Regions from separate parts of the Gracilibacillus sp. Marseille-QA3620 genome, predicted to be linked through region 1. Evidence: a T-box and tRNA genes for the amino acid it is inferred to sense, from the RefSeq annotation. Region 1 holds a T-box; the other holds one or more tRNA genes.
What was found. The T-box of region 1 lies ahead of tyrS (tyrosine--tRNA ligase). A T-box ahead of a tRNA ligase gene usually reads a tRNA of that ligase, here a tRNA-Tyr.
Positions count from the first base shown of each region.

Region 2: it has a tRNA-Tyr gene. The T-box ahead of tyrS (tyrosine--tRNA ligase) is inferred to sense a tRNA for this amino acid. The anticodon was not compared.

Region 1 covers NZ_CM143102.1:3,410,508-3,416,942, forward strand. The annotation lists gene ACY8DX_RS17125 (GAF domain-containing protein) at 1-320, shown strand, start outside; gene rpsD (30S ribosomal protein S4) at 975-1,577, shown strand; gene tyrS (tyrosine--tRNA ligase) at 1,678-2,940, opposite strand; T-box leader at 3,061-3,302, opposite strand; gene ACY8DX_RS17140 (transglycosylase domain-containing protein) at 3,456-6,435, shown strand, end outside.
Region 2 covers NZ_CM143102.1:161,001-167,435, reverse strand. The annotation lists gene ACY8DX_RS00965 (zf-HC2 domain-containing protein) at 1-439, opposite strand, end outside; gene sigW (RNA polymerase sigma factor SigW) at 454-1,026, opposite strand; gene ACY8DX_RS00955 (aspartyl-phosphate phosphatase Spo0E family protein) at 1,181-1,351, shown strand; tRNA gene ACY8DX_RS00950 (tRNA-Gly) at 2,000-2,074, opposite strand; tRNA gene ACY8DX_RS00945 (tRNA-Lys) at 2,079-2,151, opposite strand; tRNA gene ACY8DX_RS00940 (tRNA-Gln) at 2,158-2,232, opposite strand; tRNA gene ACY8DX_RS00935 (tRNA-Tyr) at 2,287-2,370, opposite strand; tRNA gene ACY8DX_RS00930 (tRNA-Thr) at 2,382-2,454, opposite strand; tRNA gene ACY8DX_RS00925 (tRNA-Val) at 2,537-2,612, opposite strand; tRNA gene ACY8DX_RS00920 (tRNA-Glu) at 2,623-2,697, opposite strand; tRNA gene ACY8DX_RS00915 (tRNA-Thr) at 2,725-2,797, opposite strand; tRNA gene ACY8DX_RS00910 (tRNA-Asn) at 2,814-2,888, opposite strand; rRNA gene rrf (5S ribosomal RNA) at 2,905-3,021, opposite strand; rRNA gene ACY8DX_RS00900 (23S ribosomal RNA) at 3,090-6,025, opposite strand; rRNA gene ACY8DX_RS00895 (16S ribosomal RNA) at 6,174-6,435, opposite strand, start outside.

The DNA.
Region 1 (6,435 bases):
ACCTATACGAGGAAGAAAGCGATATGCTGGTTCTCGGTCCATTCCAAGGGCTCCCGGCCTGCATTCGCATTCCTCTTGGCAGAGGCGTTTGCGGCACTGCGGCATCAGAACGCAGAATCTTGCGCATAGCGAATGTTCATGATTTCCCGGGACATATCGCCTGCGATGCTGCCAGTCAATCAGAAATTGTTCTTCCAATCGTGAAGGATGGCCGCTTAATCGGCGTCCTTGACATTGACAGCCCTAATCTTGAACGCTTTGATGAAGAAGATGAAACAGGTCTAAGTCATTTCGTTTCAATCCTTGAATCCAGCCTCTAAAAAAGAAGGGGTTGGGACATAACTAAATAAATGAACCTCAAAAACGAATGATTGTAAATTATTCTCCCTATTCAATAACAGTTGGAAATAGGTTCTCTCCCTTCCACTAGTCATGAATAATAAAAAGCCACAATTAACTATTACACGGAAAACAACAAATAAAGACCCGAATGATTTGACGATAATCTATCATCAAATCATTCGGGGTTATCATTGGCTGAAATAATTATGTCCCAGCCTTCCCATGAAAGCAATTGCTAAACGCCAATCCGTATTCCACGTCTGCCTTTATCTTTAAGCCGGCATGGTCCTTTTTAGTTATTAATCCTATTTCAACTGTTTTTCTAATGAAATACATGATCTTCTTGTTCTATGACAATCGACCTAAATAATCCGTCATTAGTTGTTCGCATTTTCCAATAACAAGATAATACCTTGACTTCCCTATGAATAAATTATACAATACTCCTTGTGTAAAATATCGCAGCTTATGTTCACGTCTTTATTCGTTCATTTCATTCCTCAAGTCATTGAGGTGCATCTCGTAACCCGCTGCTGCTAGGGCGAAGGTGCATGAAAATGAAATGGCAGTAATGTATGTAAACATCGGTTTTTATTTTACAAAAATAAAAACAATCAAGGAGGAGTCTACTTATGGCTCGTTATACAGGTCCATCTTGGAAACTGTCCCGTCGTTTAGGAATTTCCCTAAGCGGTACTGGTAAAGAACTAGAAAAGCGTCCTTACGCTCCAGGACAACACGGTCCTAACCAACGCAAAAAGCTTTCCGAATACGGTTTGCAATTGCAAGAAAAACAAAAACTTCGTCACATGTACGGTGTGAACGAACGCCAATTCCGCACTATCTTTGATAGAGCTGGCAAACTTCAAGGTAAACACGGTGAGAACTTCATGGTTCTTCTTGAATCTCGCCTTGACAACGTTGTTTACCGTTTAGGTTTAGCACGTACTCGTCGTGCTGCTCGCCAACTTGTAAACCACGGTCATATCCTAGTTGATGGACGTCGCGTTGACATCCCATCTTACCGTTTGACTGCTGGCCAAACAATCGGCGTTCGCGAAAAATCTCGCAACCTTGATGTTATCAAAGAAGCAATCGAAGTAAACAACTTCGTACCTGATTTCTTAACATTCGATGCTGACAAGCTTGAAGGAACATTCACTCGTTTACCAGAGCGTTCTGAGCTTCCAGCTGAAATTAACGAAGCACTTATCGTTGAGTTCTACTCTCGTTAATCTGCCCGTTACGAAAAACCATCCCTTTTGGGATGGTTTTTTTGTTAGACTGAACATAAAAACCCAGGAGCTGATTTAAGCTTCTGGGTTTATCTGTACATTAAGCAAATTTAATTAATGTGTACTTCTTCTTACCGCGGCGGATGACGGTGAATTGGTCTTCAATCCGGTCATCAGCAGACACTACATAAGAAAGATCTGTTACTTTATCGCCATTAATGCTGATGGCTCCATTTGTAATATCCTCACGCGCTTGGCGTTTAGATGGAGAGATTTTCGCATTAACAAGCAGCTCGACTAATGTCAGCTCCTCGTCAGCTGCCGGTACATAGGATGGCACATCCTTGAAACCTTGCTTAATATCATTCGCACTTAGCTCTTTTACATTTCCGCTGAATAATGCCTGTGTGATGTTGATAGCTTTATCAAGCGCATCCTGCCCATGTACAAGGCGGGTCATTTCTTCCGCTAATGCTTTTTGAGCTTTACGCAAATGAGGCTCTGTTTCAACAGATGCTTCAAGCGCTTCAATTTCTTCTTTTGATAGGAAGGTAAAGATCTTCAAGTAGTTCACAACATCCTGGTCCGCTGTGTTAATCCAGAACTGGTAAAACTCATAAGGAGTTGTTTTCTCTGCATCAAGCCAAACAGCGCCGCCTTCTGTTTTACCGAATTTCGTACCATCAGACTTCGTAACAAGCGGAATCGTTAAGCCGTATGCTTTCGCTCCCTCACCTTGGGTTTTGCGGATTAAGTCTAATCCAGTTGTGATATTTCCCCATTGGTCGCTCCCGCCAAGCTGAATTTTGCAATTATACTTCTCATATAAATGCTTAAAGTCAATGGCCTGTAGAATGGTGTACGTAAATTCTGTGAAAGAAATACCTGTATCTAATCTTGAAGCAATCGTATCCTTTGCAAGCATATAGTTGATTCCGATATGCTTCCCGTAATCGCGCAGGAAGGTAATCATATCAAGAGAGCCGATCCAGTCAAAGTTATTGGTCATAACTGCACCGTTTTCTCCTTCAAAATCAAAGATACGCTCTAATTGCTTTTGCAGACATTTAACATTGTGCTGAATAGCTTCAACCGTTTGCAATTGACGCTCCTGCGTTTTACCGCTCGGGTCACCGATCATGCCGGTTGCACCGCCGACAAGAATAATCGGCTTATGGCCAGCCTGTTGGAAGCGGCGCAGTGTCAAGAACGGCAGCAAGTGACCAATATGCATGCTATCTGCAGTAGGGTCAACACCACAATACAAAGATGTTGCTTCCTTCTGTAGTTGTTCCTTTAAGCCTTCTTCATCTGTTTGTTGATAAATAATGCCTCTCCATTGCAAATCCTGAAGTAAATCCATTGTCATTCCTCCTATTAGTTAAAAACGCTAAACATAGTTCTTCATTTTCTTATGTGCCCGCATGAATCATTTTTCGACTATGTGCAGCAAATTGAACACAAAAAAGCCCCTTCACAAATATGAAGGGACGAATAAATCGCGGTACCACCCAACTTGCGGGATAAATCACATTTTCCCGCCGCTTAATTCCTTATAACGGTAAGGAACCGGCATACGCTACACAGCCTGCCCTCGGGGGCAAAGCCTTCACGAATGCTGCTACAGGAGGTAATTCATTAAACCGTTTGTGCCGGTTCACACCAAACCACCGGCTCTCTAAAACAGGGACGGATTAACTACTGGATTCCTGTCATTGCATCGCTTTTTAAATGAATAGATGATATGAAATTTTTATCATATTTATCCTGCCCTTGTCAAACCCATTTTAGACATCTTTCAGGTAATAATAGAATCTTTTATACGATTTTCCAACGATATGCTATAATGTACATGATTTCTTAGAGGAGTGTGAAAAATTGGAAGAAATATTCAACAAACTTAAAAAAGGGGCCCAATCCCTCTACTCATATGCAACGAAGCCAACGGTCAAGCGGAAAGCAAGCATCACATATCAAGTCGTCTGGAATTATGTTCTTATATTTATAATCGTCACCATCATTGGCATATTTTTTGCCGGTGGGGTCGGTGCAGGCTATTTTGCCTCCATTGTAAAGGATGAGCCTGTACGCAGCGAAAAACAATTAAAAAATAGTTTGCTAAATTACGAGGAAACATCGGAGATCTATTTCTCTGATAATGTGTATTTAGGAAAGCTGCGCACAGACCTTGAGCGCCAGGAAGTAAAGCTTGAGAATGTATCTGAACACGTGAAGAAAGCCTTGATTGCCACAGAGGATGCCTATTTCTATAAGCATGATGGTGTCGTACCAAAGGCTTTAATGCGCGCTGTCTTCCAAGAAGTGACTGGCTCAGCCGTCCAGACTGGAGGAAGCACGTTAACCCAGCAGCTAATTAAGCAGCAAATCCTCACAAACGAGGTTTCATTCGACAGGAAAGCGAAGGAAATCTTATTGGCGATGCGCCTTGAGAAATTTCTAGAAAAGGATGAAATACTCGAATCCTATTTGAATATCTCTCCATTTGGCCGCAACTCATCCGGCCGAAATATTGCCGGAGTTCAAACTGCGGCACAAGGGATTTTCGGCGTTAATGCGAAAGATTTATCACTGCCGCAGGCTGCCTTCATTGCAGGATTGCCACAAAACCCTTATTCCTACACACCCTTCACTCAATATGGGGAAGTGAAGGAGGATATAAGCCCGGGACTCAACCGAATGAAAACCGTGCTGAAACGGATGTACAATAATGGGGATATTACGAAAAAGGAATATGATGAGGCGCTAAAATATGATGTAAAGGCTCATTTAGCGAAAAGACAGCCTTCCTCCACAGAGCGCTATCCTTACTTAACGTATGAGGTAGAGAAACGAGCCATTGAAATCATGATGCCTATTCTCGCCAAGAAAGACGGATACAAGGCAAAGGATTTAAAGGAAGACGATGACCTTTATCAGCAATACTACAATCTTGCTGACCAAACAATCAGGCAAAACGGATATAAAATCCATACAACCATTGATAAAAAAATGTACGACAATATGCAAAAAGTCACGAAGAATTTCTCCTATTATCAAGGAACCCGCCCTGCGGAAAAAACAGACCCCGAAACAGGGGAAACTGTAATCGTCAATGAACCGATTGACACAGGAGCCATTCTGATTGAGAACTCAACCGGCAAAATTCTAAGCTTTGTCGGAGGACGTGATTTCGAGCGAGAGCAGCTGAACCATGCGACTGCGGCGGTCCGCTCCAACGGATCAACAATGAAGCCATTATTGGTGTATGCGCCAGCCATCGAGTATGGGGTCTCCTACCCTGCCAAGACATTGATTAATGCGCCGATAAACATCAATGGCTATAAACCTGGGAACTATGCTGGCGGCGGGATTACAGGGCTGACGACAGCAAGGGAAGCCTTGAAAAGGTCCTACAATATTCCGGCCGTGCTGCAATATAAGGAAATATTGAATCGCCGACCGGCAGAATACCTGAAAAAAATGGGCTTCAGTTCATTGATTGAAGCTGATTATACTAATCTATCAACTTCCCTTGGAGCCCTTGAAAGAGGAGTCACAGTTGAGGAAAACACCAATGCATTTGCCACATTCGCCAACGGCGGCGAATTCGTAGACGCGTATATGATTGAGAAAATCGAAGATAACGATGGAAATATCATCTTCGAGCATAAGTCAAAGGCAAAGAAAGTATTCAGTCCTCAAACGGCCTATCTGACACTAGACATGATGCGGGATGTCCTAAAATCTGGGACAGCAGCCGGAATCAATAACAAGCTGAAATTCTATAGTGACTGGGCCGGTAAAACCGGAACGAGCCAAAGCTTCCGTGATGCCTGGTTTGTGGCTACTAACCCAAATGTGACCTTCGGCGTCTGGATGGGCTATGACTCAAACGGATCAGTCGAAACGGGCGGGATGAGCTATTCCCAGCGGAACCAGAGCTTATGGGCCCAACTGATTAACTCAGCTTATGATGTTAATCCGAAGCTGATAGCTCCATCAAGCCAGCATCAAATGCCTGGCGGTATAGTGAAGAGATCTTACTGTATGCTGACGGGAACATTGGCTTCAGCTGCCTGTTCAAACGCCCAGCTGACCGTATCCGATTACTTTAACGCAAGCCATCTCCCTAAAGGAGGCGGCAATATGCCAACATCAAGTGAAAGCTATGTGTTCATTAACGGCAAGAAATATCTCGCCCATAAAGGAACACCTTCTGAGTTCACCGAAAAAGGTATCGCGGTAAGCGCGGACTTCTTTAACAGTATTGGCGGACAATATGTAATAGATAAATCGTCCATCATGCCGAAGGGAGATTCGTTCAAAAACCTGGTCGTCGGCGGTGCTACATTAAACGATAATGGAAAAGCGCCAGGAGCCCCAGCTGTTACAGCAAACGGCAAGTCCCTCAGCTGGAGCACGACAGGCGAGAATGATGTCATTGGCTACTATGTCTATCAAAACGGCAAAAAGGTCGCAGCCATCAAGGCAGACGACAGTAGAAGCTTCACATCGAGCGGAACAGGAAGCTACTATGTTGTTGCCGTTGATATTGCCGGCAATGTCTCAAAACCGTCCAATAAGATAGAATTTAAGACTGAAAAGAAAGCGGATGAGAAGAAAGAAGACAATAAGAAAGAAGACAGTAAAAAAGAAGAGAAGGAAGACAATAAGAAAAAAGAAGAAAACAAACCAAATGTAAAGCCTAAGCCAGCTGAACAAACAAATGACGATGAAGCAGCAGATAAACCAGCCGATGATAAACCGGCTGATGATAAACCAGCTGATGATAAGCCGGCAGAAGCTGACGAACCTGCTGAAGCTGCAGAGCCAGCATCTGCAGAACCTAAAGAAGATG
Region 2 (6,435 bases), 1.0 Mb from region 1:
TGCCATTTTTGACGACCATATCTCCTTCAATCGTCTTGCCCTCTGGAACAATAACGGTCTGACCCATTACGACGATATCTGGATCCTTCGAGAAGGAAAACTGCTGTTCTTCTCCCCAATAGGAGAACATCGTTCCACCCATCAGCATGAGGAACATGGAGGCAGCAATCAAGACAGGATTTCGCTGAAGCCATCTTTTCATATTTATCTTGCGAGATTGCTTTGGCAAGCAATCCATAACCTTGTTTGTGAAGCCAGCGGGTGCTTCTATATGAGAACCTTGCAGCAAGGCAATCGTTCTGTTCAGCTCCTGAAATGTCAGCATGCACTCATCACAGTCCGCGATGTGAGCCAGGAGTATATTTGCTTTTTCCTTATCAATCTCTCCATCAAGATAATCATGGATATATTCCTCGATATCATCCGGACATTGTCTCATTATCATTCACCTCATTATAAAGATTGCATTGATTTGCGCAATGCATCTCTTCCTCTATGAATTCGCGTCTTGACTGTTCCAATCGGCAAATGGAGAATCTCGCTGATTTCCTTTAAGGAAAGCTCATCCACATACTTCAGCACAATTGCTGCTCGATACTTCTCTGGAAGCTTTTGAATCTCCAGCTGAACCCTTTCCTTCAGCTCCAGGTTCTCGAGCTCCTCCTCAGGCAGTTTCTCAGCGGAGGGAATTTGAGAATACATATCAAGCCCTTCCGTTCCAGCCACCTCAGCGTCCAAGTAGAAATCCGGCTTCTTCTTTCGAATTCGATCTATACAAAGATTCGTCGCAATCCGGTATAACCAAGTCGAGAATTTACGGTTCATCTGGAATGTATGGATATTTACGTATGCCCGAAGAAAGGCCTCCTGTGCGACGTCCTCAGCCTCATAGCGGTCTCCAAGCATGCGATAGCATAATTGGAATACCTTGTCTTTATAAAATTCAACTATATCCTCAAAGGCACGCTGGTCTCCATCACGCACTTGTTGGATTCTTTCTTTTATTAGTCCTTCCAAATTTCCCATCCTCCGCATTAGCGGCCTTTTTGCTTATATACGCCTGGCCCTAGAAAAAAGTTTCATTTATTAGCATGTTTTATAAAAATGAATAAAGAAAGTGTTTATTTTTTGAAAATTTTGGGTAAAAAAGGAATATATATGGTAAGTAAGGAGTGACGAATTGGAACTACATACATTAATGAAGGATATTGAGAAATACCGCCAACGGATGATTACATTGGCTTCTCACTCTTCAATGGTCGATTCTGATGTCATTAAGGCTAGTACTGAACTTGATTCGTTAATCAATCAGTATCAAAATCAAACAAGGTACGTATACAAAAAGCAGTAGTCCTCTATATACAGGATGCTGCTTCTTTTCATGTCCTCTAATAATCGCTCTTGCTCCATTCTCCTCAATTGTAGGCTTTGTTGCCTCATATGACAAGCAATGTATAAAATGATTTATTCTTATATTCGTACCCTTTAAAAATCGAGTAAAGGGGAAATTCACTTGAATTTCCCCTCTCACACCACCGTATGTACAGATCCGTATACGGCGGTTCAATAGCTTGAGTAAATGAGCTGGCACGTCACAGATATGTCTTCATATCCGTGACGTGCCAGCTCTTTATCTGTTAAGGAGCGGTGAAGGACGTAACTCTTGGAAATGGATAGCTTGTTGAAGCATTCGGTCGATAACGGTTGGAATGCCTAGTTTACACTTTCCTCCATTAGGTTTCGGGCAGTATTGGACTTCGTCTTGTTGTGCAGGCTCATCTGACCTAAGCCAGCCTTGTATCTAGTTTCTGTTCGTCCGTCCGGGAGTTTGCGTCCAGCTTCTTTCAGCCACTACCTCACAATAGCCGCCTTCCCTTTCGCTAACCGTTCCTATTGCCAAGCCTGTAGTGGACTTGTACCACCAAGTTTTCGCCTATGCAGGATGCACACAAAAAAACCTTAATTGCATTGCAACTAAGGTTTAACTATTATTATTCATTGGAGCGGAAGACGGGATTCGAACCCGCGACCCCCACCTTGGCAAGGTGGTGTTCTACCACTGAACTACTTCCGCAAAATGAGCCATGAAGGACTCGAACCTTCGACCCTCTGATTAAAAGTCAGATGCTCTACCGACTGAGCTAATGGCTCTCATATTGGCTGGGCTAGCAGGATTCGAACCTACGAATGACGGAGTCAAAGTCCGTTGCCTTACCACTTGGCTATAGCCCAATAAAAAGAAAAAGGGACAATCTCTTTTGTCCGTTGGATGTTTCTTATAAGAAATGGTGGAGGGGGGCAGATTCGAACTGCCGAACCCGAAGGAGCGGATTTACAGTCCGCCGCGTTTAGCCACTTCGCTACCCCTCCGTTTTAAAGAGTGCCGGCAAGAGGACTTGAACCCCCAACCTACTGATTACAAGTCAGTTGCTCTACCAATTGAGCTACACCGGCATAATATCAACGTTTCATAAGACATTTATTAGTATAAACGATATTTCGTTCACTTTCACCAAGAAATGTTTGGTAATTTTAATGGTGGAGGATGACGGGATCGAACCGCCGACCCTCTGCTTGTAAGGCAGATGCTCTCCCAGCTGAGCTAATCCTCCATATAGATAATGGTGACCCCTACGGGATTCGAACCCGTGTTACCGCCGTGAAAGGGCGGTGTCTTAACCGCTTGACCAAGGGGCCTCTTTCTTTTTCATAACTGCAATCGAGAGCTTCCAAGCGGGCTCGAACCGCTGACCTCTTCCTTACCATGGAAGTGCTCTACCTGCTGAGCTATGGAAGCACAATCGAGCAAGAAATGGCTCCGCAGGTAGGATTCGAACCTACGACCGTTCGGTTAACAGCCGAATGCTCTACCACTGAGCTACTGCGGAATAGTATAAGGTATGTGCCCGGCAACGTCCTACTCTCACAGGGGCGTGAGCCCCAACTACCATCGGCGCTGAAGAGCTTAACTTCCGTGTTCGGAATGGGAACGGGTGTGGCCTCTTCGCCATCGTTACCGGACTTATAAAAGAATGTTGAATCATTCTTTCAAAACTGGATAATGTTTGTTTGGCCTATGCGTTTTGTTCTTGGTTAAGTCCTCGAACGATTAGTATCCGTCAGCTCCATGTGTCGCCACACTTCCACCTCGGACCTATCTACCTGATCATCTTTCAGGGTTCTTACTAGCTTGCGCTATGGGAAATCTCATCTCGAGGGGGGCTTCATGCTTAGATGCTTTCAGCACTTATCCCGTCCGCACGTAGCTACCCAGCTATGCTCCTGGCGGAACAACTGGTACACCAGCGGTGCGTCCATCCCGGTCCTCTCGTACTAAGGACAGCTCCTCTCAAATTTCCTGCGCCCACGACGGATAGGGACCGAACTGTCTCACGACGTTCTGAACCCAGCTCGCGTACCGCTTTAATGGGCGAACAGCCCAACCCTTGGGACCGACTACAGCCCCAGGATGCGATGAGCCGACATCGAGGTGCCAAACCTCCCCGTCGATGTGGACTCTTGGGGGAGATAAGCCTGTTATCCCCGGGGTAGCTTTTATCCGTTGAGCGATGGCCCTTCCATGCGGAACCACCGGATCACTAAGCCCGACTTTCGTCCCTGCTCGACTTGTAGGTCTCGCAGTCAAGCTCCCTTGTGCCTTTACACTCTGCGAATGATTTCCAACCATTCTGAGGGAACCTTTGGGCGCCTCCGTTACTCTTTAGGAGGCGACCGCCCCAGTCAAACTGCCCACCTGACACTGTCTCCCACCCCGGTTCAGGGGTGCGGGTTAGAAGTTCAATACAGCGGGGGTAGTATCCCACCGACGCCTCCACCGAAGCTGGCGCTCCGGCTTCAAAGGCTCCTACCTATCCTGTACAAGCTGTACCAAAATTCAATATCAGGCTGCAGTAAAGCTCCACGGGGTCTTTCCGTCCTGTCGCGGGTAACCTGCATCTTCACAGGTACTATAATTTCACCGAGTCTCTCGTTGAGACAGTGCCCAGATCGTTACGCCTTTCGTGCGGGTCGGAACTTACCCGACAAGGAATTTCGCTACCTTAGGACCGTTATAGTTACGGCCGCCGTTTACTGGGGCTTCAATTCGCACCTTCGCTAATGCTAAGCGCTCCTCTTAACCTTCCAGCACCGGGCAGGCGTCAGCCCCTATACTTCGCCTTGCGGCTTCGCAGAGACCTGTGTTTTTGCTAAACAGTCGCCTGGGCCTTTTCACTGCGGCTCACCTGGGCTTTGACACCCTGGTGAGCACCCCTTCTCCCGAAGTTACGGGGTCATTTTGCCGAGTTCCTTAACGAGAGTTCTCTCGATCACCTTAGGATTCTCTCCTCGCCTACCTGTGTCGGTTTGCGGTACAGGCACCTTCTTCCTCGCTAGAGGCTTTTCTTGGCAGTGTGGAATCAGGAACTTCGGTACTCTAGTTCCCTCGCCATCACAGCTCAGCCTTGTGTGATGAGCGGATTTGCCTACTCATCGGCCTAACTGCTTGGACGCGCATATCCAACAGCGCGCTTACCCTATCCTACTGCGTCCCCCCATCACTCAAATGGAAGAGAGGTGGTACAGGAATATCAACCTGTTGTCCATCGCCTACGCCTTTCGGCCTCGGCTTAGGTCCTGACTAACCCTGAGCGGACGAGCCTTCCTCAGGAAACCTTAGGCATTCGGTGGAAGGGATTCTCACCCTTCTTTCGCTACTCATACCGGCATTCTCACTTCTAAGCGCTCCACATGTCCTTCCGGTCATGCTTCACAGCCCTTAGAACGCTCTCCTACCACGCATACCATACGGTATGCATCCGCAGCTTCGGTGATACGTTTAGCCCCGGTACATTTTCGGCGCAGAGTCACTCGACCAGTGAGCTATTACGCACTCTTTAAATGGTGGCTGCTTCTAAGCCAACATCCTGGTTGTCTGGGCAACTCCACATCCTTTTCCACTTAACGTATACTTTGGGACCTTAGCTGGCGGTCTGGGCTGTTTCCCTTTTGACTACGGATCTTATCACTCGCAGTCTGACTCCCGAACATAAGTCTTTGGCATTCGGAGTTTGTCTGAATTCGGTAACCCGATGAGGGCCCCTAGTCCAAACAGTGCTCTACCTCCAAGACTCTCAGTTCGAGGCTAGCCCTAAAGCTATTTCGGAGAGAACCAGCTATCTCCAGGTTCGATTGGAATTTCTCCGCTACCCACACCTCATCCCCGCACTTTTCAACGTGCGTGGGTTCGGACCTCCATCCAGTGTTACCTGGACTTCATCCTGGACATGGGTAGATCACCTGGTTTCGGGTCTACGACCACATACTCATACGCCCTATTCAGACTCGCTTTCGCTGCGGCTCCGTCTCTTCAACTTAACCTCGCATGGGATCGTAACTCGCCGGTTCATTCTACAAAAGGCACGCCATCACCCGTTAACGGGCTCTGACTACTTGTAGGCACACGGTTTCAGGATCTCTTTCACTCCCCTTCCGGGGTGCTTTTCACCTTTCCCTCACGGTACTGGTTCACTATCGGTCACTAGGGAGTATTTAGCCTTGGGAGATGGTCCTCCCGGATTCCGACGGAATTCCTCGTGTTCCGCCGTACTCAGGATCCACTCGGGAGGGAACGAAGTTTCGGTTACAGGGTTGTTACCTTCTCTGACGGACCTTTCCAGGTCGCTTCGCCTACCCCGTTCCTTTGTAACTCCACAATGAGTGTCCTACAACCCCAGAAGGCAAGCCTTCTGGTTTGGGCTGGTTCCGTTTCGCTCGCCGCTACTCAGGAAATCGCGTTTGCTTTCTCTTCCTCCGGGTACTTAGATGTTTCAGTTCCCCGGGTGTGCCTTCATACACCTATGAATTCAGTGTAAGATACTGCTCCATTACGAACAGTGGGTTTCCCCATTCGGAAATCTCCGGATCAAAGCTTACTTACAGCTCCCCGAAGCATATCGGTGTTAGTCCCGTCCTTCATCGGCTCCTAGTGCCAAGGCATCCACCGTGCGCCCTTATTAACTTAACCGTTAAAAAACTCTTACTCGGTTTTTATACATTAATGACGCATTACTTTGCCTTACTACATTATCCAGTTTTCAAAGAACAATTTTCAGAAGGATTGCTCCTTCAAAACTAAACAAAACTACTTGGCTGAGGCAGTCTATATTCCTTAGAAAGGAGGTGATCCAGCCGCACCTTCCGATACGGCTACCTTGTTACGACTTCACCCCAATCATCTGTCCCACCTTCGGCGGCTGGCTCCCGTAAGGGTTACCCCACCGACTTCGGGTGTTACAAACTCTCGTGGTGTGACGGGCGGTGTGTACAAGGCCCGGGAACGTATTCACCGCGGCATGCTGATCCGCGATTACTAGCGATTCCAGCTTCATGCAGGCGAGTTGCAGCCTGCAATCCGAACTGAGAGTGGTTTTATGG